One region of the Duganella sp. Root198D2 genome, then DNA from elsewhere that is predicted to be linked to it. Evidence: predicted binding sites of a transcription regulator. Region 1 holds the regulator's gene; each other region holds the start of a gene.
What was found. The regulator sigma-54, encoded in region 1, starts transcription at its own class of promoters, with help from an activator protein. The targets are predictions, from matches to a motif close to TGGCANGNAANCTGCTTT.
Positions count from the first base shown of each region.

Region 2: a site for sigma-54 is predicted at 1,546-1,563, ahead of ASE26_RS14655 (PEP-CTERM sorting domain-containing protein). Genes of this name have one in related genera too.
Region 3: a site for sigma-54 is predicted at 2,422-2,439, ahead of prpB (methylisocitrate lyase). Genes of this name have one in related genera too.

Region 1 is NZ_LMIC01000049.1:91,325-100,909, reverse strand. It holds gene ASE26_RS25935 (hypothetical protein) at 1-169, shown strand, start outside; gene ASE26_RS25930 (hypothetical protein) at 196-495, shown strand; gene ASE26_RS25925 (hypothetical protein) at 492-1,220, shown strand; gene ASE26_RS25920 (hypothetical protein) at 1,267-1,596, shown strand; gene ASE26_RS25915 (metal-dependent hydrolase) at 1,759-2,319, shown strand; gene ASE26_RS25910 (hypothetical protein) at 2,403-3,113, shown strand; gene ASE26_RS30970 (hypothetical protein) at 3,212-3,454, opposite strand; gene ASE26_RS25905 (Lrp/AsnC family transcriptional regulator) at 3,553-4,014, opposite strand; gene ASE26_RS25900 (enoyl-CoA hydratase/isomerase family protein) at 4,011-5,096, opposite strand; gene hpf (ribosome hibernation-promoting factor, HPF/YfiA family) at 5,172-5,531, opposite strand; gene ASE26_RS25890 (RNA polymerase factor sigma-54) at 5,604-7,103, opposite strand; gene lptB (LPS export ABC transporter ATP-binding protein) at 7,112-7,867, opposite strand; gene lptA (lipopolysaccharide transport periplasmic protein LptA) at 7,870-8,457, opposite strand; gene lptC (LPS export ABC transporter periplasmic protein LptC) at 8,471-9,070, opposite strand; gene ASE26_RS25870 (HAD family hydrolase) at 9,082-9,585, opposite strand, start outside.
Region 2 is NZ_LMIC01000013.1:4,323-13,907, forward strand. It holds gene ASE26_RS14650 (ABC transporter ATP-binding protein/permease) at 1-1,185, shown strand, start outside; gene ASE26_RS14655 (PEP-CTERM sorting domain-containing protein) at 1,605-2,006, shown strand; gene ASE26_RS14660 (hypothetical protein) at 1,999-3,033, shown strand; gene ASE26_RS14665 (flavodoxin family protein) at 3,084-4,154, opposite strand; gene ASE26_RS14670 (DUF3079 domain-containing protein) at 4,291-4,497, shown strand; gene ASE26_RS14675 (ABC transporter substrate-binding protein) at 4,523-5,788, opposite strand; gene ASE26_RS14680 (ATP-binding protein) at 5,834-7,771, opposite strand; gene ASE26_RS14685 (hypothetical protein) at 7,873-8,505, shown strand; gene ASE26_RS14690 (TraR/DksA C4-type zinc finger protein) at 8,502-8,762, opposite strand; gene ASE26_RS14695 (PAS domain S-box protein) at 8,937-9,585, shown strand, end outside.
Region 3 is NZ_LMIC01000007.1:145,539-155,123, forward strand. It holds gene ASE26_RS29790 (acyltransferase family protein) at 1-608, opposite strand, end outside; gene prpR (propionate catabolism operon regulatory protein PrpR) at 692-2,329, opposite strand; gene prpB (methylisocitrate lyase) at 2,476-3,363, shown strand; gene prpC (2-methylcitrate synthase) at 3,381-4,532, shown strand; gene acnD (Fe/S-dependent 2-methylisocitrate dehydratase AcnD) at 4,535-7,132, shown strand; gene prpF (2-methylaconitate cis-trans isomerase PrpF) at 7,132-8,316, shown strand; gene ASE26_RS09630 (hypothetical protein) at 8,389-8,775, opposite strand; gene ASE26_RS09635 (PAAR domain-containing protein) at 8,775-9,585, opposite strand, start outside.

The DNA.
Region 1 (9,585 bases):
CGGTCAAAATGTCCAGGTTGAAGCTGGCGAGCACGCGCTGGATATTCCGTGCGACGGTGTCAGCGAGAACGAGTTCGCCAAAGTCACATTCAAGGTCGACCCGCAGGTACTGACGGTGCTTACCTTCAAGTCCTGCGGCGTAAGCTTCCAAACCATTTTCCCAGAATGAAAATACGCCGGCTATCTCTGGTTGCGATGCTGGCCCTGACTCCTGCAGTGCAGGCTGCCGGACAGCATCGCCAATACAATCTGGATTGGCCGCGCGCAGGCGAAGTCCTGACCTATCAGTCCTGCGGCTGTGCCGATTCCTGCTGGACCGCGGAACTCCGGAAGGGCAAGAAACTCAAGGCTCGCCTGCGATGCGACTGCGAAAAGCTCTACTTCGCCAAAGAGCGAGGGCGAGAGGAACAGGTCGCCGACAACTGCGATGCATTCAACGCTGTCGACAAGATGGACCAGATCACGCAACGCATGAAAGAGTTGGAGGGTAAATGAACTTATTCGTCTTGCTGGCAGCAGCCGCAGTTGGCGCCGCACCCGTGGATCCGGATCCGGCCTGGCGCTGCACTGCGCAGCATTATGGTGCCTTCGTCTCCCCATCCGGCACCGCGGCCAAATGGCCCGTGCTGAAGGCCTTGCCCGGACATTTGCGGAACAAGCGGTCCATGCTGCTCAACACTTCCGGCGCCTACGCTGGAGGCAAGTCGCACGTCATGTACGTTGATACCAAAGCCGGCAAGGCCTACGTCGAGCAGTCCGCCGGCACGCCGGACTCAATAGTGATCTTCGGCCCATTGGCAAAGGTCGCCTGTGCGGATCCTGCGGCAACCGACATCCTCGATCTCGCGCACTTCTTCATGGATACCTACGCGGACGATGTCGCCGCAGGCGACCGCAAGGCGCTGGCCAACAGGTACTCCCGGCGCGGCACGATTTTCATTGGCGGAGAATGGAAAGAAGAGCTTACGTTCGACAAGCTGTCCAGCGAATACGCGAAAAGCTGGAAGCCACCCGCTACGTTCCGCTGGCAAGGCCTGGCATACGAGAAGCTCGGCGACCAATCGGTCATGGTCACCGGCGGTGTAGCGCGAAGCGACCAGGCAGGTGCCGAGACTACATCCCATTCGTATGCGGTCCTGCTGGTCAAGGAAGATGGAGAACTGCGCATCCGGATGGAAAGCGGCGCGCCTCCGGCCCGGCCGCAGCTCAGCCGACGGTAACAATTTAAAGTAATCCTATAGCTGATTTTTGATCTATCATCTGCACATGGCGATCTCATTACTGCTTGCAGCAGCGCTGGGCGCTGCACCTCCCGAGCCGGAACCAATCTGGCGTTGCACGGCTGCGCATTACGCCAGCTTCGTGTCGCCATCCGGCACGCGCGAAAAATGGCCCACCGTGCCGCAGTTGCCGGAGAAGCTGCGCGACACGCGACACATGACGCTGAATTCACCTGGCATGCTGCCGGGCGGCCGCGCGCATATGATGTACGTCGACAGCGCGGCTAAAGTCGTCTACATCCTGCAGACTTCGGGCCCAGCCGATACCGAGGTCGTGTTCGGCCCCTTGCCGCCAGTCGACTGCCCTAAAGAGTGATGCAGGCGAAGTCGTCGTTTTACCCGGCGGCCCGCGAGCACCTCTTCCTAGCCCAGAAGACCGAACGCAACTTCCTTAACTGGGGAGCGCCGCAGTCCGCAAGAGCTTCATGCGATTTGCGTAAGCACCATCGCGAGCCCTCCATTTAATTTCCTTAGCATCATGCCCACCATCCTTACCCACCCAGCGATTCCGCTGGCACTCGGCGTCGTACTTGGCCCAACCCGCATTTCACGTCGGCTGCTGATGGCCGGCATGGTGGCGGCAATCGTACCTGATATGGACGTCATCGCCTTCAAGCTTGGGATCGAATATGCAAACCAGCTTGGCCATCGCGGAGCCTCGCACTCGATTGTGTTTGCGCTGGCATTAGGATTGCTGGCGGCGCTTGCCGCGCCATGGCTGCAAGCGAAACGCTGGGTGACAATGGCATTCGTGTCGTTCGCCTGCGTCTCGCACCCCTTGCTCGATATGCTGACGACAGGCGGCCTTGGTGCCGCGATCTGGTGGCCATTCTCCGATCAGCGGCATTTCTTCCCGGTCCAGTTCATCCGCGTATCACCATTAACAATGGGGCGCTTCCTGGGCCCCGCCGGCTTAACAGTCATCAAATCTGAACTCCTTTGGGTTTGGCTACCTTGCCTTTCCTTGATCGTGGCCGCATTGGCCATGCGTAAAAGCGCCCACTCCAAATCAAATGCCAGCTGTATCGCTTGCGATTAACTGGCAGGAAGACCGATTCATGACACCGACTCGTGCGGCTTTTGATACGAACTACTAAAGGTAAAAGCCTTTAAGCTTGATCGATGTACGAAAAAACCCTCTCCCTCATCATCGAGCTTGAGGCTTTCCTGCTGGAGGGCCGCTTGAGCAGTTCCACCCTGCTACGACTTCTTCAACGGCTTCTCTGGCTACCATTGAAGTTCTTGAAGATGGGGGTGAAGGAAAAAACCAATGGAATATTTTTGTGGGCGTATATCGCCTTTGCAGCTGCCTTCATAGGGGTCGGACTAATCGAAAGCATCGGCCTCGCAAAGACGGAAGCCGCGAACATCATGAACCTGACACTGATGTTAGCCCCAGCACTGCTGGTCTTGTTTTCGCTGCCCAGCTTCTACGCGCATAGCGGTGTGACACCGGACGCCGTTAATTTCGTGGTCGATTTTCTCGGCAAGAATGGGTTCCAGTCCGAGAAAGAAGTCGAGCTCCTTAAAAAGTCAATCAAGCCTATTGAAGAACGCTCACGCAATCGCGTCACAGCACTTAAATGGATTGTTGGTCTCATTTGGGCAAGCTTCATTTATACGTTTTCAAAGGTCCTGGAACCCTCCCAGTCCACAATGGCGGGAATAGCGTCGAGCCTTTGGACCCTTGCAATAATGGCATTGACGCTGATCGCTGCCTATCTATTGGTCTGGGGATATGAAGCGGCGCTCGACAAGCTCTTTAAAGCCGTTGAATTTGGCTGCAATGATTTTTGTTATTCGCTTGAGGTAGCCAAACGCAATCCGGCCTAGCGTCAGAGCGGCAGGTTGGTCTCGAACTTCGCTAGCCAGTGCCACAAGCCAGTGCCAGGTCTGTCATTTGGACATCAGCACCGAATCTTTGACTAATCTCAATGCAAGAAATTGGCGAAATTCGTGTCTTGATATTTCTCAAGTGAGAGCGCTAGCTGTCCAAATGACAGACCTGGTACAGACTTTGATAAATAGCGAAGCCGCGACATTCTGCTCAGTACTTCATGCGGTGAATCCGGCCAAGTGCCAATCACAAGCTCTTCAACATTGATCATGCCGGAAATCGGCGTCAGGCTGCGATACCTGCAATGCCAAATCCGCGCAGTGCGAATTGCCGACATGTCCCCTACTGCTGGAAACGTGCTCGCCCTATCCCTCATTAACTCAAGATGGTTTCCCATTTGAACTTCCATGACTTAAGCCGGCCCTGCCCCAAAAATCAAAGCGTCAGCTTGGTCTCGAACTTCGAGCAGTTCATGGCGAACAGGCTCTTCACGTTGATGACATTGTGGTGGGAGGTGAAGACGCGGCGCGTGAAGGCGCTGTATTCCTCCATCGATTCCACCGTGACGATCAGGTGGAAGTCGAATTCGCCCGCCACCTCGTAGCAGGACATCACCTCGGGCTCGGAGCGCATGCGATGCTCGAACTGCTTGAGGATGTCGGTATTCTGCTTCTCCAGTTCGACCGACACGAACACCGTCAGCGGCCGCCCGGCCAATGCGCGGTCGACCAGCGCGACGGCCTTCACCAGCACGCCGTCGCTACGCAGCCTTTCGATGCGGCGCTGGCAGGTTGCGACCGATGAATGCACGCGCTCGGCGATCTCTCGCAGCGGCGTACTGGCATCCTCTTGCAGGATATTGAGGATGCTGCGGTCGATCCGGTCCAACTCCCTCATGCGAGATGCCGCAGGGGGTGCGCCCAGGCCGGCCAGCATGGCTCGAAGAAGCGCTCCACCATTGCGGGCGTAACTTCGGCCAGGGTCGCGGGATTCCACTTCGGCTGGTTGTCCTTGTCGATCACCAGCGCCCGCACGCCTTCGAAAATTTCGCCATGCTCGAAGTTGCGGCGCACCAGATTGCGTTCCATGCGCAAGCAGTCTGGCACCCCTAGCGCTGCACCGCGCTTCAGCAGTTCGTGGGTCACGCTCATCATCAGCGGCGAGCGCAGCTCCATTGCCTTCAGCGATTTCTGCGCGAATGGCGTACTGTCGCCGCGCAGCGATTGCATGATGGCCGGCACCGAGCCTGCCGAGAAATGCTTGTCGATCAAAGCGCGCTGCTCTTCCAGCTCGCTGTCGCCGGCGAAGGCGTTATGCGGGCCGGCATAAACGGCAATCGCGTCGCGCAGCGATTTGCCGGGCGTGGATTCGAGCAGCGCGGCCAGACCGGCCAGTTCCGTCTCCGGCACGAAGTAATCAGCCAGGTCGAGGTACAGCGCATCGGCAGCGCCGACCGTCAGGCCGGTGAGGCCCAGCCACATGCCAAGCTGCCCCGGCGCATGCGACAGGAAATGGCTGCCGCCTACATCCGGGAACAGGCCGATATTCACTTCCGGCATCGCCATCTTGGTGCGGCCGGTGACGATGCGCACGCCGCAGTCAGGCCCGCCCTGTGCGATGCCCATGCCGCCGCCCATCACCACACCGTCCATCAGCGCCACATATGGCTTGGGATAGAAATGGATTAAATGGTTTAGCGCATATTCTTCGGTGAAGAAGTCTTCCAGCAGTGCGCTGTCGCCTTGCGTGTTGGCGCGGCCGACGTCGTGGAAGAAGCGGATGTCGCCGCCCGCGCACAGCGCGCGCTCGCTGCTGCTGCGCAACACGACTGCCGCCACGGACGCATCGTCGCGCCACGCAAGCAGCGCCTGCGTCATCGCGCGCACCATGTCGAGGGAGAGTGAATTGAGGGCCTTCGGGCGGTCCAGCGTGATAAAGCCGGTACCGTTGGAGAGATGGGTGTGGACGTGTTCGCTCATGCAAATATTTTAACGCACACTGGCCGCAAAAAAGGGCGCCAATTGCGCCCTTTGGTGTGCTACACGGCCGCTCCTTTACACGGCGGTGGGTGGTGCTTCGTACGTATCCGGGAAATGCTTGATGGCCGCATGATTGTGGTTCTGCACGCGGTCTTTGTATTTCATGACCTGGCGATCCAGTTTATCAATCAGGGTGTCGATGGCGGCGTAGAGGTCTTGCGACAGGCTTTCGACGTACACGGTTTTGCCAGACATGCGCAGGTTGATTTCCGCTTTCTGGCGCTTCTCTTTCTCGGTGAGGTTATCTACAGTCAGGATGACAGCAATATCAATTACTTGATCGAAATGGCGCTTGACGCGTTCCAGCTTGTTCTGCACGTACTCGCGGATGGCTGGGGTCACTTCGACATGATGTCCACTGATGGTGAGATTCATACACACTCCTAAAGATGATGTCGCTCTCGAGTTCGTGCACGCCGAAACGCACAGAGGAACCCATGCACTGCACTACAAAGATTTGCGGAGGCTTACCGGAGGGATTTTCAACGCTTCTCGATATTTGGCAACAGTCCGTCGCGCAATCACCATGCCTTGTTCTCCCAGCATGTCCGCAATCTTACTGTCGGATAAAGGATTTTTCGGGTCTTCTGCTCCTGTCAATTGCACGATCAGTGCCCGTATCGCTGTCGAAGAAGCTTCACCCCCAGCTTCGGTCGCGACGTGGCTACCAAAGAAATATTTCAACTCAAACATGCCATGTGGGGTGAGCATATATTTTTGAGTTGTTACGCGAGAAATAGTGCTCTCGTGTAGTCCCAGTGTATCAGCAATTTCACGCAACACAAGGGGTCTCATGGCCACTGCGCCATGACTGAAAAAGTTCTTTTGTCTTTCTACTATCGCTTCCGCAACGCGCAGGATCGTGTCGAAACGCTGGCGCATATTCTTGATCAGCCACTTGGCTTCCTGCAGCTGGCCATTCATCTGCGATTCGCTCTTGCCTTGCTTGAGCAGGTTGGCGTACAGCGCGTTCACGCGCAGGCGCGGCACCACGTCGTTATTCAGTGTGACCAGCCAGCCGCTGCGGCCCTTCTTCACGATCACGTCCGGCACCACGTAGTCGGACTCGCCAGACGCGAATTCGGCACCCGGATGCGGGTTGCACTGGCGGATCACGCACTGTGCTTCACGCAAGTCTTCGTCGTCGCAGTCGAGGGCTTTCTTCAGCTTGGTGAACTCGCGCTGGGCGAACCAGGTCAGGTGCTTCTCGACGATGGTCAGCGCCATGCGGCGCGTCACCAGCGGCACGCCGGGCATGCGCTTGATCTGCAGCGCCAGGCATTCGGAGGCATTGCGTGCCGCGACGCCGGCGGGGTCGAAACTTTGCAGCAGCACCAGGCTGCAGCGCAGGTCGTCCAGCTCGATTTCCAGTTCGGGCGGCAGGCGCTCGTGGATTTCTTCCAGCGCTTCTTCCAGGTAGCCGTTGTCGTCCAGCGCGTCGATGATCAGTTCCATCAGCGCGCGGTCGCGCGGCTCCTGCACGGTGACGCGCATCTGCTCCAGCAGGTGTTCACGCAGGGTGCAGCCGGAAGCTTCCAGCTGCGGGCGGCTGTCTTCGTCGTCGGCGGATTTGCTGCCGGAGCTGGAGCTCCAGTCGCCGTCGTCGCTGCCGTTGCCGGCATTTTCGCTGTCGCCGCCTTCATAACCTTCGCCGTCGGCAGCGGCAGCCGGGGCGTCGCCGCCCTCGCCTTGCCCGCCTTCAGGGGCGGGCGCGGCGGGCGCTTCGGTGCCATTGCCGTTGCCCTGGCTGATGGCGCCATCGGCCAGCAGGCGTACCGAGTGGTCGAGCGGATCGTCGAGGCGCTCCAGCATGGGATTGTCGCCAAGCAGCTGTTCCAACTCCTGGTGCAGCTCCAGCGTGGACAGCTGCAGCAGGCGGATGGATTGTTGCAGCTGCGGCGTCAGCGCCAGGTGTTGCGAGGTTCGCAGTTGCAGTGTTTGTTTCATGGCCTCGCTTACATGCGGAAGTGTTCGCCGAGGTAGACACGGCGTACGGATTCGTTGGCAATGATGTCGTCCGGGCGGCCCGAAGCCAGCACGGCGCCTTGGTTGATGATGTAGGCGCGGTCGCAAATGCCGAGGGTCTCCCGCACATTATGGTCTGTGATCAGGACGCCGATATTGCGCTCCTTCAGGAAACGCACAATACGTTGGATTTCGATCACGGCGATCGGGTCGACGCCGGCAAACGGCTCGTCCAGCAGCACGAAGCGCGGGTTGGTCGCCAGGGCGCGGGCAATTTCCACGCGGCGGCGCTCGCCACCGGACAGGGACAAGGCCGGGTTTTCGCGCAGCTTCTCGATCTGCAAGTCAGCCAGCAGCGCTTCCAGGCGCTGGTTGATCTCGGCCTTGGGCAGCGGCTTGCCGTCGACCTTCTGGATTTCCAGTACGGCACGGATATTTTCCTCCACCGTCATCTTGCGGAAAACCGAAGCTTCCTGCGGCAGGTAGGACAGGCCCAGCGTGGCGCGTTTGTGGATCGGCAGGCTCGATACGTCGGTGCCGCCGATATCGATGGTGCCGGCATCGGAGGCCACCAGGCCCACGATCATGTAGAACGACGTGGTCTTGCCGGCGCCATTAGGGCCGAGCAGCCCCACCACTTCGCCGCAATCGACTTGCAGCGAAACGTCGTGCACCACCTGGCGCTTGCCATAGGTTTTCTGGAGGCCGCGCACGACCAGCGTGCTGGCGCAGGTATTTGCTTGCATGCTTACTTCTTCTCCGCTGGCGGGGTGGTTGGCTGAGCCGCTGGCGGCGTTGCCGGCGGTTCGGTGCGGGTCGGCTGGATCACCATGGTGCCGCGGCCGCCGCCCGGCTTGCTCTCGCCGCTCGCGGTATTGCGCACGCTGAAGAACTCCTTGCGGCTGTCGTAGGAGATGAACTCGCCCTGCACTTCATCGTTCTGCTTGCCGCCTTCCAGGCGGCGGATGGTGGCCTTGTTGAACATCTTCACCAGCTCAACCTGTTCTTCGTATTCGATACGGTCGGCATCGCCTTCCACCCACTGGTCGCCGGCACCGTCGCGCTTCTGGCGGAAGGTGGCTTTCTTGCCGTCGCCGAACAGGGTCACCTGCTGGTAGCCTTCCGGCGTCTGCTTGACGTAGGCGCGCTCCGCCGTCATGGTCAGCGTGCCGCGCGTCAGCTTGACGCCGCCCAGCAGGATGGTGACCTGCTTGACGTCGTCGATATCCATCGAGCCATAGCTGATATTGGTCGGCTTGTAAGAGTCGGCTTTCTCGGCCAGCGCCGGAGCCGCGACTCCCAGCAGCAATGCTGCCGACAAGAGTAGTCGTTTCATAGTCATTCCTCAGTTATTGGTCTGCAGCCCTGGGGGGAAGCTGCAGCGTGCCATTGCCGGCCAGATGCATTTCGCGCGTCGCATTGTTGGCGCGCATGCTGTTGGCCGAGGCGGTGGTATTCCCCAGGCGCAGCTTCACCGGCTGGTCGGTTTCCATGCGGTCTTCGTCCGGGAAGATCACCAGCTTGTCCGATTCCAGGTGCAGCAGTTGCGCGTCCGGCGCGGCGGCGCGGTCGATGGTGACGTTGCCGTTCAGGGTGACGCGGCTGTTGGCGTCTTCCACGCGCGCCGTTTTTGCCACGATCTCCATTGGCGGCTTCCCGCCGGCCAGGCTGCGCACACGCGGGTTGTCGACCTCGGACGAATCGTCGATCGGGCGATGCGTCAGCTTGTCGCCGGCGATGATATAGCTCGGCTTGCCATCTTTCGACATGCGCACGAAAGAGAAGTTATGGATGATGTAGTCCGGCTCGTTCAAACGTTTATCGGCCTGCATCTGTTCGTCCGCACGGTTCAGCAACTCGAGCAGGTAGAAGCTGCCGAGCGCCGCCAGCAGCACGAAAATCATGCCGAGCGAAAGGCGGAAGCGGTGGGCGATCCTCTGGTTACGCATTGCCGGCTCCCTTACACCAGGAACTGCGCCATCACGCGGTCATAGCTGCCCGTTGCACGCAGCACGAATTCGCAGGCCTCGCGCACCGCGCCGCGGCCACCCGCAGCTTCAGTGATGTAGTGGGACCGCTGCTGCGCTTCCTGGCGGCCATTCGGCACGCTGACTGCGAAGCCTACGCGGCTCAACAGCGGCAAGTCGACCACGTCGTCGCCGATGAAGGCGACCTGTTCTTCGGCCAGGGCCAGTTCGGCCAACAGGGCCTTGAACGGTGTCAGTTTGTCGTGGCCGCCCTGGTGCACGTAATCGATGCCCAGGTCCTTGGCGCGCGCCAGCACGATCGGCGTGCGCCGCGCGCTGATGATTGCGGTCTTGATGCCGGCTTCCTGCAGCAGCTTGATGCCCAGGCCGTCGTGCACGTTGAAGGTTTTGACCATTTCACCGTCGGCGCCGTAGGTCAGGCTGCCATCGGTCAGCACGCCGTCCACGTCGAAGATGAAGAGGCGCACCTTGGCTGC
Region 2 (9,585 bases), on a different contig from region 1:
CTGATCCGCCTCAATTTCTGGCAGCTACGGCGCGAGGCGGATTTCCGCTTCGGGCTGATGCGCCTGCGGGAAAATGCCGAATCGATCGCCTTCTACCGGGGCGAGGCACAGGAGCGCGCCTACATCGACAGCAGGTTCGATAAGGTGTTCCACAATTTCAGCCGCCTCATCAAAAAGCAGCGCACGCTGAATTTGTTCCAGCGTACGTTCAGCCAGCTTACCCTGGTGCTGCCAGGGGTAATCCTCGCAGACGGCGTGCTGTCCGGCGCGCTGGAAGTGGGGCGGGCGATACAGGCGGCAGGGGCATTTACGGCCGTGCTTGGGGCGGTGGGCGTCATCGTCGATAATTTTGAGAGCCTGAGCCGCTTCGTGGCGGGCACCGAGCGCCTGCAGACCTTGTCGAGGCTGGTACTACCACCAGCCGGCGACGAAACAGTTGCCGACAAGCGGACAACGCGAATCCGGAAGCGGGCTGGCAAACAGATCGCGGTCGAATCGCTGACCGTGTGCCCGCCGCAATCGGAGCGGGTGCTGGTCAAGGATCTATCGTTCATCCTCGAACCGGGCGACGCGCTCTTGATCACTGGCGACAGTGGTTGCGGTAAGAGTTCGCTGCTGCGCGCTATTGCCGGCCTGTGGGATACCGGTAGCGGTGTGATCCGCCATCCGCCGCTGGAAGACCTCTTTTTCCTGCCCCAGCAACCTTACCTGCAGCATGGGACATTGCGCAGCCAGCTTATCTACCCAAGTGTACAGACAGCGCTGAGCGACGAGCGGCTGCAGGAGATCCTGGAACAGGTGCACCTGCCGTATCTCGCCCAGCGGGTGGGCGGGCTGGATGCCGTGCAGGACTGGGAAAAGCTGTTATCCGTCGGCGAACAGCAGCGGCTTGCCTTTGGCCGGGTGCTGGTGCATGAACCGAGCATCGTGATCCTTGACGAAGCGACCAGCGCGCTCGACAGCGGCAACGAGGCTTCGCTTTACAGATGCCTGCGTGAGAGCGGCGCCACGCTGATCAGCATTGCCCACAGGGCAGCCGTCCGGCGCCACCATACGCATGTACTGCGCTTGAACGGCGATGGTGCCTGGGATATACGGAGAGTGGCGGTACCGCTGGACGTGGAATCGCGCCGCGCCGAAGTTACGCACCTTCAATGTCCCCAGGAACTCGATGAATGCGGATAATCTGGAAGTTGTACTGTTCGGCAGCCAGCGGGCCTCCGCCCAGGCTCAATTGTTGCTGCCTCAGGTAGTCACTCACAAGCATGGCGGCGCCTTGCTCCGTCAACACGCCAGCAGAATTTGCCGTTATCTGATGCTCTGACCGGTCGGCACTCCGGTAAGCAATAACCCAAGTAGACACCTGCTTCACTTTCGTACGCTTGTAAGGGAATCACGTATGTTATCAAAGTTGAGTGTGTTCTTGCGTTCGTTTGAGCCGGGTGGCGTTGTAAATTTCCTAATTGCAAATTTAATTGTCGCAAAATTTAACACCTTTCATGCGTGAAGTTGGGGTAACTCAGCGTAATCAGGTACTTAGATGGTAGGCACAGTTGATGCTTGATCCAGCTTGTAGTTTCCTCAACCTAAATATGGAGCGCGATATGAAAGCTAATACGCTGTTCAAGTCTTGCCTGCTGGCCTGCTCCGTTCTGGCGGGTGCTCAAGCGGTTGCCGGTCCCGGCACCGTAAATAGTATTGAATTCAGTTTCATGAATTACGGTAATACCGCAGGACAGTCGTTCAGCAGTTTGCCCTTGACGAGTTTTGACAGCACTCCAGCGCCGGCGGTCTCGCCGATCTCCATACCGACCCCACAGGAAATCCTGCCAGTTGCCGAGGTTTACGTGCCTTCGACACCTGTGCAACCCGACATACCTCAAATCATTGCGGCGCCGGACGTGCCGCAGGCGGCAGCGGCCATCCCGGAACCAGGGACCGCCGCCTTGCTGGGTTTGGGTTGTGCCTTGCTTTTCCTGCGCCGTCGGGGGGGACTCCATGCTTAATTCCCGTAGTCTTCCAGCGCTTGCGCTGACCTTGCTGGTGGCGGCATGTGGCGGCGGCGGGTCGGGGGGCTCGCCGGCCGTTGCAACCGCTCCGCCGGCAACCACGCCGGCGCCGGAAGGGAATATCGTCACATCGGTGCCACCGCCAACGTACGCGGCGGGCAGCGGCAGCCTGAGTATCTTCAACGCCATCAACGCCTTGCGCAGCAAGATTGGCTCCGGGCTGCTGGCCCAGAGCTTGTTGCTGGACAAGTCGACGGGGGCGCACTGGAGTTACATCAACCAGAACGGCATCAGCGAACTGCATGGCGAAACGGCCGGCAAGCCTGGATACACAGGCGTCCGTGCCGCCGACCGGATTGCGGCGGCAGGCTATGCAGCCTCGGTGTCGGGGGAAGCGATCTACAGCACGGTGGGTACCGACAAGTACGCGACCTGTGTTGCGGAGTGGGCCAATTCGGTGTACCACGCGGCCCTGCTGTTTGCGAGCACGATCGACATCGGTATTGCGGCAAACAACTTCAACCCGGTCGAGGGCGCTTCAACGCTTTGCGCGGTGGAAGTCGCCACCAGTACAACGCAGTCGGCGCAGTTGCCAGGTGCGGGCAGTATCCGTGCATATCCTTACGCAAACCAGGCCGACGTGCCCTTTGTGTTCTTCAATCGCACGGAAACGCCGACACCTGTGCCGGACCTGGTCGAAGCGGGAACGCCCGTCACGGTCAGTTTCGAAACCCGGGGCATGGCGTTGACAGCGCCGATCGCGATCAGCCAGTTCAGCCTCACCCCTGCCGGCGGGGCGGCAGTCGACGCGCGGATCCTGGTGAACAAAGGCGGCAAGCTTGGCCCGGTGATCACCACCAACGGTCCCGCGTTGACGGATGACGCCAATATGCAGGGTTTCACCGCAACGCTGGTTCCGGTGCTGAGGCTGAAACCTGGCACCGCGTATACCGTGGCCTTGATGGCCATGGTGGATGGAAAGGCAGTCAACAAGTCCTGGACTTTCACCACCGCTGCACAGTAATACCGAAGCATGGGGTCGGCAATCAGGCTGAATACGCTGACCCTTTCGCTTTACTTCGGGCGCGGCGACCGCAAGCCCCGGTCCGGGCGGGCGAGGGTACCCGAGCGCAGCATGCACACCGAGCGGGCGACGGCCCGCGCGACATTGCGAACCTCCTCCTGGAAGGCTTCATCCTTGTCCATGGTGTCGTGGCTGGTGGCATACGGTTCGTAATAGCCTAAATAGCGGTCAAGCCGGGCCGGGGGCCCTGCATCGACCAGCTCCATCCAGTCAAGCCAATCCGACAGATTGCGCCGCAGGCTCTCGACGCCGGCGACATCGCCGTGCACCACCAGGCCGTAGGCGCGCCCGGCGAGGTGCTTGGGGTAGGGCCAGCCGGCCAGTTCCAGCGCCTTGGCTTCTTCGGCTTTCTTGCCGTGTGTGCTGCTTGGGTCGGGATTGCCGCCATCGGCGCACACCAGGCGGTCGATCATCAGTTTCAGTACGGATGGCGCCTGGTACCAGTACGCCGGGGTGAAGATGATGATGCCGTGAGCGGATACCCACTGCTCATAGATCTCGTTCATCCAGTCATTGACCTGGCCAAGGCTGTGATTGGGGTAGCAGCTGCAGGGCCAATGGCAGAGCGGCATGGCGGTGGAGACGCAGCCTTTGCATGGGTGGATGCGCAACTCGAATTCGGAAGTAAGGCGGCTCAGGTCAAGGATGTCGCAGCCGATGCCCTCGCTGGCGAGCGTGGCCTCGGCGAGTTTGAGCATGCGCCAGGTCTTGGACATTTCGCCCGGGCAGGTACCGTCATTGCGCGCGGAACCGCATACCAGCAGGACTCGCGAGGGAGCGGCCGGATCTTTCTGGCGTTTTTCGGCCGCCTGCAGGCGGGCGGCGGCGGCCTTCCATTCGACAGAGAGCTCGTAGCCTGGGTCGGCGTAGCCTGGGCCGGCGGCTTCGGTCAAGGGCGCCTTGCGGCTGTCGTCAAAGTTTTGCCAGGAGACTTCCTCGAGTTTTGCCACCTCGTCGCGCAGTTTGTCGAAGCGCGGGTCGGCAAACTTACGCATGAAGCGCAGTTGAAATTCCCGGCGTTCCAGTTTGGCGGGAGCCTGGCCTTTGCGCACTTTTGTCATAGCTGCCTCCTGTGCTGGGGAAAATGTGCCACGGGCGCAGCGGCGGGTCAGTTCGACAGCGAACCGACGACAGGGTCTTGCGGAAACTTGACCTGGGTTAAGGATGGAGTGGGGGCGTCAGGTCTACGATTGAACCATGGCAAAGAAGTTTCCAATCATCCCCTTGCATCCGGAGCGTGTCTGCTGGGGTTGCGACAAGTATTGTCCCGCTGACAGCCTGGCCTGCGGCAATGGCTCGGAGCGTACCCAGCACCCATCGGAGCTGTTCGGTCCCGACTGGATGGAGTGGGAATCGCCGCTCCTCGAACCACAGGACGAAAACAATGTGAAGAAGTCCGCCTGAGGTCTTTGTGCAGAGTTGGGGGCGGCTACTTCTGGCGCAACTTCTCGATTGTGAGCACGGCCTGCTCCGTGTCGTGCGGCGGCTTGAGGAAAAGGCGCAGTCCCTCGAATACCGGCCCGATCAGTCCGGAGTCCGCCTCCCGGTCAAAGAACGACGACCAGCCGGTAGCCTGGTGCAGGACCTGGCGCGCAGCTTCGCCGAGCAGGATGGGCGGGAAGCTGCTATCGGCCTGTGCCGGTAAAGTCTGGTCGGCCTGGGCTATGTGGCGAACGGCACCGCTCTCGGCAAGGAAAGCCAGGAAGCGTTTGCGCAGCTGCGGGTTCGGCGATTTCGCTGGCAGGACCAGGATATCGAGCGGCGCATCTTCATAGGCCGGCATCTCTGGCGAGATAGCGGGAAAGGCGAAGAATCCCATGTCATCGGCTATCGCCTGCGGGAATTTGGCGGCGACAAAGCTCCCCATCAGCATCATGCCAACCCGATTGCGGTAAATGTAGGGCAGCACGCGTTCGTGCTCCAGGTCCATGGTCGCGGGCAGGAAGTAGCCTTTGCGCAGCAAGCCACCCCATATGTCGAATACATGGCGTACGCGGGCGTCCGTAAAAGGCACCTCGCCGCGCATGACCTTGCGGTGAAAATCCAGTCCGTTGAGCCGCAGGTCTAGGTAATCGAACCAGCCTGCCGCCGGCCAGTTTGCCGCGGCGCCCAGGCCGATCGGCGTCACGCCTTCCGCGGACAAGCGCTCGCAGGTGCGGAGGAATGCGTCCCAGGTCGTTGGCGGCGCGATGCCGAGGCGCTTGAACAGGGATTTGCGGTAGACGAAGCCCCAGGGATAGTAGTACAAGGGGAATCCATACACTTCGCCGTCGATGCGGGTGCCGTCAATGGTCGCCGGATGGAAGTTCTTCTTCTTGAGCAGCGCGATGGTTTCGCTATCGAGCGGTGCCAGGAGCTTGTTTGCGGCCGCATCGCGCAAGCGCTCGCCGGCGTACCAGAACGCCACGTCGACTTTGCCGCTTTTCAGGCGCGTCGTAAAGTCGCGTTTGTATTGCTCCTGGAGGTAGCCGTTGTGTGCCACCTGGACATCGGGGTTTGCCGCCGAGAACTCATTGATGATACGAATCCATGCGGTGCGCTGTGCGCTGTGGGAAACGATGTAGTCGATTACCAGTTGCTCGCCAGCGGCGCGCGCAGGAAACTGGCATATCAGGCAACAAAGCAGCGCTGTCGCCAGTACGGATCGGCGACAGGGATCGAACCCGAAAATGGTCGTGGTCGGCGCTACCTGCATTTTGCAAGTTTGTGCTCAAAGCCCCTGCCTGTCAAAGGCCTGCTGTTAAACCCGGAGCGGCAAAGTGAGGATGAAGCTGGTGCCCTGGCCGAGTACGCTTTTCACGTCGATGCGCCCACCGAGCAAGCCATACACGATGTTGTAGACAATGTTCAGGCCCAGCCCGGAGCCGCCGCGGCCGAGTTTGGTGGTGAAAAATGGGTCATAGATCTTGCCCATGTATTCGGGCGCGATGCCGATACCGTTGTCGCGCACCGCAATCGACACGGCGTCGTTGCCGATGGTCTCGGCAGTAATCACGATTTCGCCACTCTGCATGCCTTCGAACGCGTGGATCAGGCCATTGTTGACCAGGTTGATGAGGACCTGGCCAAGCGGGCCTGGATAACTGGCCATCGCAATCCCGTCCGGAACGGTATGCGTAACCCGGATGCCGGACTTCCGGAACGTTGGCATCAGCACCAGCAGGATTTCCGATACCAGTTCGTCCAGCTGGAATTCGCGGCTCTGCGACGTTGCGCGGTCGACCGCGACTTGCTTGAAGCTGGCCACCAGGTCGACCGCGCGGTGCAGGTTGCGCAGTACGATCTGGCTGCCGTTGTTGACGTCAGCGAGATAGGCGTTGAGTGCGGAGCGCCTGACGCCCGATTCAACCGCAGTGGCGAAAGCGCTGGTCTGGTCCAGCAAGGTGCTGACGGCCAGCAAACTGTTGCCGATCGGCGTGTTCAATTCGTGCGCCACCCCGGCCACCAGCGAACCCAGGGCTGCCAGCTTTTCGCTGCGCACCAGTTCCTCCTGGGCGCGCTGCAGCGTGCCAAGTGAATCGGCGAGCTCACGGTTGGTGTCGGCAATCTGGCGGGTGCGCACGTTGACCAGGTCTTCAAGTTCGAGTTCGCTGCGTTTGCGGTCCGTGATGTCGGTGGAGACCCCGCCCAAGGCCCAGATATGGCCAAATTCATCGATCAAAGGGAATTTCTCGGAGATGTAGGTGCGCGGGCCGCCAACGGTGCCGCCCGACGTTTCCTCATGGCTGGAGGCACGGCCGCTGGCCAGTACTGCGCGATCGGATTGGCGGATAGCATGGGCCATCTGGTGGCTGAACAACATTTCGTCAACGCTGCCGAGCGGCTCCGGCGAGCCTGGCGGCAGCAGCATGCGGAAACTGTGGTTGACCATCAGGTAGCGGCCGTCGAGGTCCTTCACATAAATCACCGCCGACGACTTCTCGACGATGTTGGTGAGCAGGGCCTGGCTGCGGCGCAGGGCCGCATCGCGCGCGGCGACGGTGCCAAGCATGGTGTTGAAGGCAGTGGCCAGGCGGCCGACTTCATCATGGCTGGTGACCGGCGAGCGCAGGTCAAAACGCTGTTCGCGCGTCACGCGGTCGGCGACCGCGGACAGCGCAAGCAAGGGCTGGGTGACCAGCCGGCGCGAGCCCCAGGCGTACAGGATGGCGCCGAACGACAGCGCGAGAAGGACCACGCCAAGCACCAGGCCGTACTGGCGCAGGCGTTCCAGCATGGAGGGCAGGTGGTAGTCGGTGGCCAGGTAACCGACTAGTTCACGCTCGTAGCGGATGGGGGACAACATCGACAATGCGTAGCCATCGAAACTGTGGCCCTGCTGTTCCAGTTCTTGCGACCATTCGCATACGGCCGACGGATCCCGGTTGAAATGGGCGAATACGCGTTTGTCGGCGGTGAACAGGCAGGCCCGGGTCAGTTCGGGGCTGCTGCGCAGGGCTTCGAGCTTACGGGCGGCACTATTGCTGTCGCCGAAGTTCAGGTCGGCATCAAGGTTCAGCGCAAAGAGTTCGCTGCGTACGGTCAGGTCCTGCACGACACGGGGGCGGGCAACCAGCAGGTCGTAGCTGGCCAGTGCAATCAGCGCAACCAGCACTGCCGCAATGGTCGTCAGGACCGATACCAGCAGGAGCTTGCGCTGCAGTCCTAGATCACGGAAGAAGCCCTGGAAGCTTTTCATCTGCGGTTGGCCCATTTGCACCGGAGTAACTATCTTAGCTCAAGCGGCAAGGCTGCCACAAGCATGCGACATTCCCATGTAATTGTTGCTATGTTTGGCGTATGACAGAAAAGCAAGCTGACAGCGCGAAAGCGCAGCAGGCGCCGCCGCCGGAGCCCGGCGCGCAGCCGCACTCGGGCGGGCAACCGGCGGCGCGCGGACGGCCGCTGGAGTGGCAGGGGCCGGTGTTCTGGATGTCATGCGGCGTCTTGCTTGCAGGGCTGGCCGGAGGTGCCGTCGTGCTCGCGCAGCGCGTTGGCATTGAACGGGACCTGATGGCGGTCGCGACGACGCTGCCGCCCCGTGCGGCGCAGGCAATTCCATCCCCCGCCGCCCCCACGCCCGTAGCCACCGTAGCCAACGTAGCCGCCAGCAGGCCGGGTCCGCCGCCGTTGAGCGATTCATCCACGCGGGACGCTGCGCCGCGCCAGGCGGCGGCTTTGCCGCGCCCCGGCGGGCGGAGCACCGGCATCGCCGCCAAGCATCCGGCGCGCTACGCGGGTGCCAAGCAGCCTGTTCGCAAGAAGGCTGCGGTCCGGCGCAAGGCCGCGCCTGAAACGGAAAGGTACCCGGACGTCTTCAAACGCTGCCCGTGGCCCGGCGAGCCCGGCGCGGTGGAGTGCCGCCGGCACATTTGCAATGGCGCCGAAAGCGAAGGCGCGGCATGCAAGCCTTACCGGCCAAAGCCGCGTTAAACGACAGGAAGCGAGATAAAAGAACGCTGCCGCTCCGCGAGCTCCTGGCAGGCGAGGCAGGTCGCTGCGCCAGGCTGCGCATGCATGCGTCCGGCGGAAATGGCGAGCCCGCAGCGCTGGCATTGGCCAAATGTCCCAGTCGCCAATCGCTCCAGGGCGGCATCGATTGCCGCCGCTTCAGCGGAATCGCGCCCAGCCAGCAGCGCGCGCCGCTGGCGCAGGACGGCGGTCCAACGGTCGATTTCTTCAGGTAGCATGACTGGTCTCCACTTTTGGGGCCACTTTAACGGGCATCCTGCGCTGCGTCACCAGTGCCGCTTGACCTAAGTCAAGTTTGGATTATTTATTCCCCCGCCCTGGCATTTGTCCAGTTGCCACGTTGGACGCTACAATCATAGGATGACAGGATTTGACCACCGACAGGACCCGCTTTGACACATTCAACGATTGCGGAACGCAGCCTGCAGTGGCTGCTGGCATCGGCCACGGACGCGATGCTGATCATCGACAAGGACGGCCAGCTGGTACTGGTCAACCCGGCGCTGGAAACCCTGTTTGGCTACGGTCCCGGCGAGCTGCTGGGCAAAGCGCTGGAAACGCTGATCCCGGAACGCTTCCGCCACGGCCACGTGGGCCTGCGGGGCAACTACTTTGAACGCCCGCATCCGCGCGCGATGGGGGCCGGTTTTGAACTGTTCGCCACGCGCAAGGACGGCACCGAGTTTCCGGTGGAAGTGAGTTTGTCGCCGCTGCAGGACAAAGATACGCAGCCGATGGTGATGGCCACCATCCACGACATCAGCGCCCGCAAAAAGGCCGAACACGCATTGCAGGAAAGCGAAGCGCGCATGCGCGCGATCTTCGAAACAGCGGTGGACGCGATCATTACGATCGACGAGCAGGGCACCATCGAACGCTTGAATCCCGCTGCAGAACGCATGTTCGGGTACCCGGAGCCGGAAGTCCGGGGTCGCAACGTCAAGATCCTGATGCCGGCGCCGCACCGCGAGGCGCACGACGGCTACCTGCACCACTACATGACCACTGGCGAAAAACGCATCATCGGCAAAGGCCGTGAAG
Region 3 (9,585 bases), on a different contig from region 1:
GCGCCGATGGCCAGTTCCCAGCCGCGTGTGGGCAGCAGGAAGAAGGTGGCAGTCGGATCCTTGGCAACGCCCCATTGTGCTGCAGCCAGGCTGGCGAGCGCCGTACCTGCCAGCACCGCAAGCAGCACGCGTTGGTCGCGGCGCCAGAACAGCATCAGGAACAGGGGGAAGAGCAGGTAGAACTGTTCTTCCACCGCCAGGCTCCAGGTGTGGAGCAGCGGCTTGAATTCGGCGGAAGAATCGAAATAATCGCTCTGTTGCCAGAACAGGATATTCGATGCAAAGACAGTGACGGCCAGCAGGCTTTGCCCAAAGCTTTTCAAATCATCGGGCACCAGCCAGAACCAGGCGAACGGCAGGCAGGCGAGCAGCAGCAGGAATAGCGCGGGCAGGATGCGGCGCGCCCGCCTTTCGTAGAAATTCAGGATCGAGAACTGGCCGGCTTGCAGTTCATGGATCAGGATCGTCGTGATCAGGTAGCCGCTGATGACGAAGAAAATATCGACCCCAACGAAGCCGCCGCCGAACAGCTGGAACCCTGCGTGAAACAGGATTACCGGCAGGACGGCAACCGCCCGTAGACCATCAATTTCCCTGCGATATTCCATGAATTGCCCCTGAAATCAAGGCAAGACGATACTACGGCATTGTAATTGATGCAATATTATGTGGTTTCGATGCCGCAGGCGCACTAGGTTTCCTGTTCTTCGCGCAAACGGCGCCAGAGCGTCGTGCGGCTGACGCCCAGGTAGTCAGCCGCGGCGTCGCGGCGGCCGCCGAAACGTGCCAGTACTTCGGTGACGCGTTCCGGTGCGCTCGCGCGTGGCGCCGATGCGAACGGTGCGGCCAGTTGCGGTGCCGTGTGCGAGGACGCGCCCAGTTCCGGCGCAACGCCGATGACGAAGCTTGGTGTCAGGGCTTGCAGCGGTTCGGCGGCGAGGAATAGCGCCAGGCGTTCGGTCAGGTTGCGCAGTTCCCTCACATTGCCCGGCCAATCGTAGCGCAGCAGCAGCGGGGCGCAGGCGGCTAGTTCGGCCGGCAGGTTCGGGTGGGCGCGTGCGCCCAGGCTGGCCAGTGCGGTGCGCAATGACCATTCGGCCAGCGGCTGGATGTCGGTTGGACGGTCGCGCAGCGGCGGCAGCGACAGGCGCAGCACGGCCAGGCGGTAGAACAGGTCGGCGCGAAAGCGGCCTTCGCGCACGCGTGCCTCCAGGTCGCAATGGGTGGCGCTGATGATGCGCACGTTGACGGGAATCGGCCGCGTGCCGCCGACCCGCACCACTTCGCGTTCTTCCAGTACGCGCAGGAGCCGGGTCTGCAGCGCAAGCGGCATTTCGCCGATCTCGTCGAGGAACAGCGTGCCGCGGTTGGCTGCTTCAAACAGGCCCGCGTGGCCGCCGCGCCGCGCGCCGGTGAAGGCGCCTTCTTCGTGGCCGAACAATTCCGATTCCAGCAGCGATTCGGCGATGGCGCCGCAGTTCACGGCGACAAACGGCCGGTTGGCGCCGCCCAGGGTGCGCGGCGATTCGCGGTGGATGGCCTGCGCCACCAGTTCCTTGCCGCTGCCGGTTTCGCCCTGGATCAGCACTGTGGCGGGCGACTTCGCGTACAGCACGACCGCCTGGCGCACGCGCTCCATCGCCTCGGATTCACCGCGCAGGTCGGCCAGCCCATGTTTGGCGCGCAGGGTGTCGGCCACCACGTGGCGCCGGCTGCGATTGGTTTCGAGCTGCGCCAGGCGCGCCAGTTCCAGTGCATCGTCGAAGGCCTGGCGGATCGAGGCGGCGGAATAGACAAACACGCCGGTCAAGCCGGCTTCTTCAGCCAGGTCGGTAATCAAGCCTGCGCCGACAATGGCCTTGATGCCCGCAGCTTTCAGGTCGTTGATTTGCGCGCGCGCGTCTTCTTCGGTCGCGTACGTGCGCTGTTCGATCGGCACGCCGAAGGTGGCTGCGAACTCCGCCAGCGCGGGCATGTCCTCCTGGTAGGTGATCACGCCGATGCGGTCCGATACTTTGCGGGCGCGGGCCAGGGCCTGCATGAAGTCGAAACCGCTGGCCTTGGCGATCACCACCGGTATCGACAGGCGGCCTTTCAGGTAGGCCGCATTGGAACCTGCCGCGATCACCGCATCGCAGCGCTCGGCCGCCAGGCGTTCGCGGATGTGGCGCGCGGCTTCGTCGAAGCCGAGGTTGATCGGCTCGATATCGGCCAGGGCATCGTATTCCAGTGTGATATCGCGGAACAGTTCCGACAGGCGCGAGACTGAAACGGTCCAGATCACAGGCTTGTCGGCCGGGTCGAAGGGCAGGGGAGTGGAATGTCGCATGTTTCACCTGAAACGTTGCACGTGTTTCAATTTGGAACATTATACTCTGGCGCCGGCGTTGCAAGTACTTGATTTTGCTGGACCGGCGCGGCTGGCACGCCACTTGCACTATGGTCGGCAAACTCTCCATAACTGTTAAGGACATCATGAGCCAATATTCCGCAGGCGCCGCCTTTCGCAAGGCCGTGCAAGAAGAATCCCCGCTGCAGGTGGTCGGCGCGATCAACGCCAACCACGCCCTGTTGGCCAAGCGCGCCGGCTTCAAGGCGATCTACCTGTCGGGCGGCGGTGTGGCGGCCGGCTCGCTGGGCCTGCCGGACCTGGGCATTTCGAACCTGGACGACGTGCTGACCGACGTGCGCCGCATCACCGACGTATGCGACCTGCCGCTGCTGGTGGACGTCGATACCGGCTTCGGCTCCTCTGCTTTCAACGTGGCGCGCACCGTGAAGTCGATGATCAAGTTCGGCGCCGCAGCGATGCATATCGAAGACCAGGTCGGCGCCAAGCGCTGCGGCCACCGTCCGGGCAAGGAAATCGTGTCCAAAGGCGAGATGGTCGACCGCATCAAGGCTGCCGTGGATGCGCGCACCGATGAAAACTTCGTGATCATGGCCCGCACCGATGCGCTGGCCGTGGAAGGCCTGGATGCGGCCATCGAGCGCGCCGTGGCCTGCGTGGAAGCCGGCGCCGACATGATCTTCCCGGAGGCGATGATCTCGCTGGACATGTACAAGCAGTTCGCCGCGGCAGTTAAAGTGCCGGTACTGGCCAATATCACCGAATTCGGCTCGACCCCGCTGTTCACCGTGGAAGAGCTGAAGTCCGCCGACGTGGGTTTGGTGCTGTACCCGCTGTCAGCCTTCCGCGCCATGAACAAGGCTGCCGAGAATGTGTACACCGCGATCCGCCGCGATGGCACCCAGCAGAACGTGGTCGACACCATGCAGACCCGCGCCGAACTGTACGAGCGCATCAGCTATCACGATTTCGAGCAAAAACTGGACGCGCTGTTCGCAGCGGCCAAGAAATAATCCGAGGAGAGACCGCCATGACCGAACAAGCCCCAGCCTTCAAGCCCAAGAAATCCGTCGCCCTGTCCGGCGTTGCCGCCGGCAATACCGCCCTGTGCTCCGTCGGCAAGACCGGCAATGACCTGCATTACCGCGGCTACGACATCCTGGACGTCGCCACCACCTGCGAATTTGAAGAAATCGCCTACCTGCTGGTGCACGGCAAGCTGCCTAACCTGGCTGAACTGAAAGGCTACAAGAAGAAGCTGAAGTCCCTGCGCGGCCTGCCGCAAGGCGTGAAGTCCGCCCTGGAAGCGCTGCCGGCATCGGCCCACCCGATGGACGTGATGCGCACCGGCGTGTCCGTGCTCGGCTGCTGCCTGCCTGAGAAGGATGATCACAACATCGCCGGCGCGCGCGACATCGCCGACCGCCTGATGGCCTCCTTCGGCTCCATGCTGCTGTACTGGTACCACTTCAGCACCAACGGCAAGCGCATCGACGTGGAAACCGACGACGAAACCATCGGCGGCCACTTCCTGCACCTGCTGCACGGCGAAAAGCCGTCCGAATCGTGGGTGCGTGCGATGCACACCTCCCTGATCCTGTACGCGGAGCACGAGTTCAACGCCTCCACCTTCACCAGCCGCGTGATTTCCGGCACCGGTTCCGACATCCACTCCGCCATCACCGGCGCAATTGGCGCGCTGCGCGGACCGAAGCACGGCGGCGCCAACGAAGTCGCGCTGGATATCCAGCAGCGCTACGAAAACGCCGACGAAGCCGAAGCCGACATCCGCAACCGCGTCGCCAACAAGGAGGTCGTGATCGGTTTCGGCCACCCTGTATACACCATTTCCGATCCGCGCAACGTGGTGATCAAGGAAGTGGCGCGCTCCCTGTCGCAGGAAGCCGGTTCGATGAAGATGTTCGACATCGCCGAGCGCCTGGAATCCGTGATGTGGGAAATCAAAAAGATGTTCCCGAACCTGGACTGGTTCTCCGCCGTGTCGTACCACATGATGGGTGTCCCGACCGCCATGTTCACCCCGTTGTTCGTGATCTCCCGTACTTCGGGCTGGGCTGCCCATGTGATCGAACAGCGCATCGACAACAAGATCATTCGTCCAAGCGCCAACTACGTCGGCCCTGAAGACCTGGCCTTCGTACCACTGAAGGACCGCAAGTAATCATGAACACCCAATACCGCAAACAACTCCCAGGCACCAGGCTGGATTACTTCGACGCGCGCGAAGCTGTCGATGCGATCAAGCCGGGCGCCTACGCTACGCTGCCGTACACCTCGCGTGTGCTGGCGGAAAACCTGGTGCGCCGCTGCGACCCGTCCATGCTGACCGCGTCGCTGTCGCAGCTGATCGAGCGCAAGCGCGACCTGGACTTCCCATGGTTCCCGGCGCGCGTGGTGTGCCACGACATCCTGGGCCAGACCGCGCTGGTCGACCTGGCAGGCCTGCGCGACGCGATCGCGGAGCAGGGCGGCGACCCAGCCCTGGTCAACCCTGTGGTGCCGACGCAGCTGGTGGTCGACCATTCGCTGGCGGTGGAATGCGGCGGGTTCGATCCGGATGCGTTCAACAAGAACCGCGCCATCGAAGACCGCCGTAATGAAGACCGCTTCGACTTCATCAACTGGACCAAGAAGGCGTTCCAGAACGTCGACGTGATCCCGCCAGGCAACGGCATCCTGCACCAGATCAACCTGGAGCGCATGTCGCCCGTCATTCAGGTGAGCGACGGCGTAGCGTATCCGGACACCCTGGTCGGCACCGACTCCCACACCCCGATGGTGGACGCGCTGGGCGTGATCGCAATCGGCGTGGGCGGCCTGGAAGCGGAAACCGTGATGCTGGGCCGCGCCTCCTGGATGCGCCTGCCGGACATTATCGGCGTTGAGCTGACCGGTAAGCCGCAGCCTGGCATCACCGCCACCGACATCGTGCTGGCGCTGACTGAATTCCTGCGCAAGGAAAAAGTGGTCTCGGCTTACCTGGAGTTCCATGGCGAAGGTTCGACCGCGCTGACCCTGGGCGACCGCGCAACGATCTCCAATATGGCGCCTGAATTCGGTGCCACCGCGGCAATGTTCTCCATCGACGCGCAGACCATCAAGTACCTGAAGCTGACCGGCCGTGACGACGACCTGGTCGAATTGGTGGAAACTTACGCCAGGCACACCGGCCTGTGGTCGGACGACCTGGCCACCGCGGAGTACGAGCGCGTGCTGACGTTTGACCTGTCGAGCGTGGTGCGCAATATCGCCGGTCCGTCCAATCCGCACAAGCGCGTGCCGACCAGCGAGCTGGCCGCACGCGGCATTTCGGGCGTGGTGGAAAACGAGCCGGGCAAGATGCCTGACGGCGCCGTGATCATCGCCGCCATCACCAGCTGCACCAACACCAACAATCCGCGCAATATGATCGCCGCCGGCCTGTTGGCCCGCAATGCGAACAAGGCGGGCTTGCTGCGCAAACCATGGGTCAAGTCCTCGCTGGCGCCAGGCTCCAAGGCTGTCACGTTATACCTGGAAGAAGCGGGCCTGATGCCTGAACTGGAAAAGCTGGGCTTCGGCGTCGTCGCATATGCGTGCACCTCGTGCAACGGCATGTCCGGCGCGCTGGATCCCGTGATCCAGAAGGAAGTAGTCGAGCGCGACCTGTACGCCACCGCCGTCCTGTCGGGCAACCGCAACTTCGACGGCCGTATCCACCCGTACGCCAAGCAAGCCTTCCTGGCTTCGCCCCCGCTGGTGGTGGCCTACGCCATCGCCGGCACCATCCGCTTCGATATCGAGAAGGATGTGCTGGGCCATGACGCCGCCGGCAAGGCCATCACCCTGAAGGACCTGTGGCCGAGCGACGAAGAAATCGACGCCATCGTCGCTTCTTCCGTCAAGCCGGAACACTTCCGCAAAGTCTACATCCCGATGTTCGCGCGCAGCGAAGAAGCCGCCGAACGTGCCGAGCCGCTGTACGACTGGCGTCCGCAATCGACCTACATCCGCCGTCCGCCGTACTGGGAAGGTGCGCTGGCAGGCGAGCGTACCCTGAGCGGTATGCGCGCGCTGGCCGTGCTGGGCGATAACATCACCACCGACCACCTGTCGCCATCGAATGCGATCATGATGGATTCCGCTGCAGGCGAATACCTGCACAAAATGGGCTTGCCGGAAGAGGACTTCAACTCCTACGCCACCCACCGCGGCGACCACCTGACCGCGCAGCGCGCCACGTTCGCCAACCCGACGCTGAAAAACGAAATGGTGCGCAATGCCGACGGCAGCATCAAGGCCGGTTCGCTGGCCCGGGTGGAGCCGGAAGGCCAGGTGACCCGCATGTGGGAAGCCATCGAAACCTATATGGAGCGCAAGCAGCCGCTGATCGTGATCGCCGGCGCCGACTACGGCCAGGGTTCCTCGCGTGACTGGGCCGCCAAGGGCGTGCGCCTGGCCGGCGTGGAGGCCATTGTGGCCGAAGGCTTCGAGCGCATCCACCGCACCAACCTGGTGGGCATGGGCGTGCTGCCGCTGGAGTTCAAGCCGGGCGTGAACCGCCTGACCCTTGGCATCGACGGCACGGAGACTTTCGATGTCATCGGCAAGCGCTCACCGCGCGCCACCCTGACCCTGGTCATTAACCGCAAGAACGGCGAACGCGTTGAAGTACCGGTCACCTGCCGCCTCGATTCGTCGGAAGACGTATCGATCTACGAAGCAGGCGGCGTGCTTCAGCGTTTCGCGCAGGACTTCCTTGAATCGGCAAAGGCGGCATGATGGCACACGCACCGCAAATCAAGATAGCCGCCACCTATATGCGCGGCGGCACCAGCAAGGGCGTGTTCTTCCGGCTGCAGGACCTGCCGCAAGCGGCCCAGGTGCCAGGCAAGGCGCGCGACGCCTTGCTGCTGCGCGTGATCGGCAGCCCGGACCCTTATGGCAAGCAGATTGACGGCATGGGCGGCGCGACCTCGAGCACCAGCAAGACGGTGATCCTGTCCGCTTCCACCCGTTCCGACCATGACGTGGACTACCTGTTCGGCCAGGTTAGCATCGACAAGGCTTTTGTCGACTGGAGCGGCAACTGCGGCAACCTTTCCGCAGCGGTCGGGGCGTTCGCCATCAGCGGCGGACTGGTAGCTCCAGCCCGCGTGCCACGCGACGGCATGGCTGTGGTGCGCATCTGGCAAGCCAATATCGGCAAGACGATCATCGCGCATATTCCGATGAACAATGGCGAAGTGCAGGAAACCGGCGACTTCGAGCTTGATGGCGTGACCTTCCCGGCCGCCGAAGTGCAGCTTGAGTTCATTGACCCGGCGGCGGAAGAGGAGGGAGCGGGAGGTTCGATGTTCCCCACCGGCCGCCTGGTCGACGATCTGGAAGTCCCGGGCGTCGGTACACTGAGGGCAACCATGATCAACGCCGGCATTCCGACCATCTTCATCAATGCCGATGCCATCGGCTACACCGGCACGGAGCTGCAGGATGCGATCAACGGCGACGCCGCCGCACTGGCGAAGTTCGAAAACATCCGTGCCCACGGCGCGGTGCGCATGGGGTTGATCAAGGACGTGTCGGAAGCGGCCACGCGCCAGCACACGCCAAAGGTGGCCTTCGTCGCGCCGCCAACCGGCTACACCGCATCCAGCGGCAAGCAGGTGCAGGCCGGCGACATCGACCTGCTGGTGCGCGCCCTCTCGATGGGCAAGCTGCACCACGCGATGATGGGCACTGCAGCAGTGGCAATCGGCACGGCTGCCGCCATTCCCGGCACCCTGGTCAACCTGGCAGCCGGGGGCGGCGAACGTGAAGCGGTGCGTTTCGGCCATCCTTCCGGTACGCTGCGTGTTGGCGCCCAGGCCACGCAGGAGAATGGCGAGTGGACCGTGAAGAAAGCCATCATGAGCCGCAGCGCGCGGGTCCTGATGGAAGGCTGGGTGAGGGTGCCAGCCGCCTGATGCGCCAGGCTATGCGTTCGGCTTGACGGCCGGACGCTTGCGCGCCTGGACGCATGCAGGCCTTCCGCGTCATCATCGCCTGATATCGTCGTCTTCGTCGTCATCGTCATAGAATTTACCGGGCGGGCTATATTCCCCGTTCTGGAACACCGGGCACCAGCCAAAGCTTGTGTCGAACATGGCGAGGTCGATGACCTTGTAGACGCCCGGCTGCGCAGCTTCCAGTGACACCATCCCGAAGGTGTAGTGGGTATAAATGCCGCCTACGCCCGAAATAGCCCGCTCGTGGAGCAGCTTCCAATCCCAACCTTGCACAACACCTGTCGCTTCCGGTAATGGGTCCAGGAATTCGATTTCGAATTCCTTGGCTACCTTGCAAAAGCAAGGGATGTTTTTTTGCCGGATCATTTCTTCCGAAATGAGATTCTTTGGCAGATTAATATGCAGGTACAGACTCACTACTTTCTCCTTGGGACACTGACATTTCGCGGCACGATGACTTCGCCGGTGAAATGCTGTTCAAATTTGCTGACGGGCTGAAAATACTGCTTACCATGCGGGTCACGGATAGCCACAACGCGTACGCCATTTCGCGTAGTTACGCCGTCAACCACAACATAGTGCAGGAATCCCGGGGGATTGGCCTTCGGATTATCTGCAATCACCGCCATGATCGGCACGCCTTTCGACGTGTATTTTGCTACGTCATTCACGTTGCGGCCAGTCCATGCCATAGCCTTAACGTCCTCGGTGCGGAACAAACTGACCATGCGCGGCATGGTAGTGCCACCACCGGCCGGCGGTACTCGATCAATGAGCGCGCCAACTTCGACAGGCTTACCGAGAGTATCCATTATCATGGCCATCGAGTTCTGGCCGCAAGTTGGCTTTTGTCCCTGGTTCAGCACCAGGCGGTCCGTATTCCTTGGTAACCCCGTACGCGTAAAGGGATTTCTGCCAACGTCCGCATTCGGGTGAACATCATCCCCCGGGGCGGCGGCTTTAGGGGAAACCGACGTCGGCTTCCACAGACCGGCACCTTTGGCGCCGAGGAAGCCTCCAAGCAGGCCGCCACCCAGCATCGACCACTTCTGGCCGTCCGAGCCTTCGCCAAATATTTTCCCGCCAACCCAGCCCCCGCCCATTCCGCCAAGGATGCCGCCAATCAGCCCGCCGGCAGCGACGACGGGACCGGCAAGCACCACAGCTGCGCCTGCGCCGACGACGAACAGTGCGACATGCACCCAGGTCGGCACCAGGTCTTCGGCG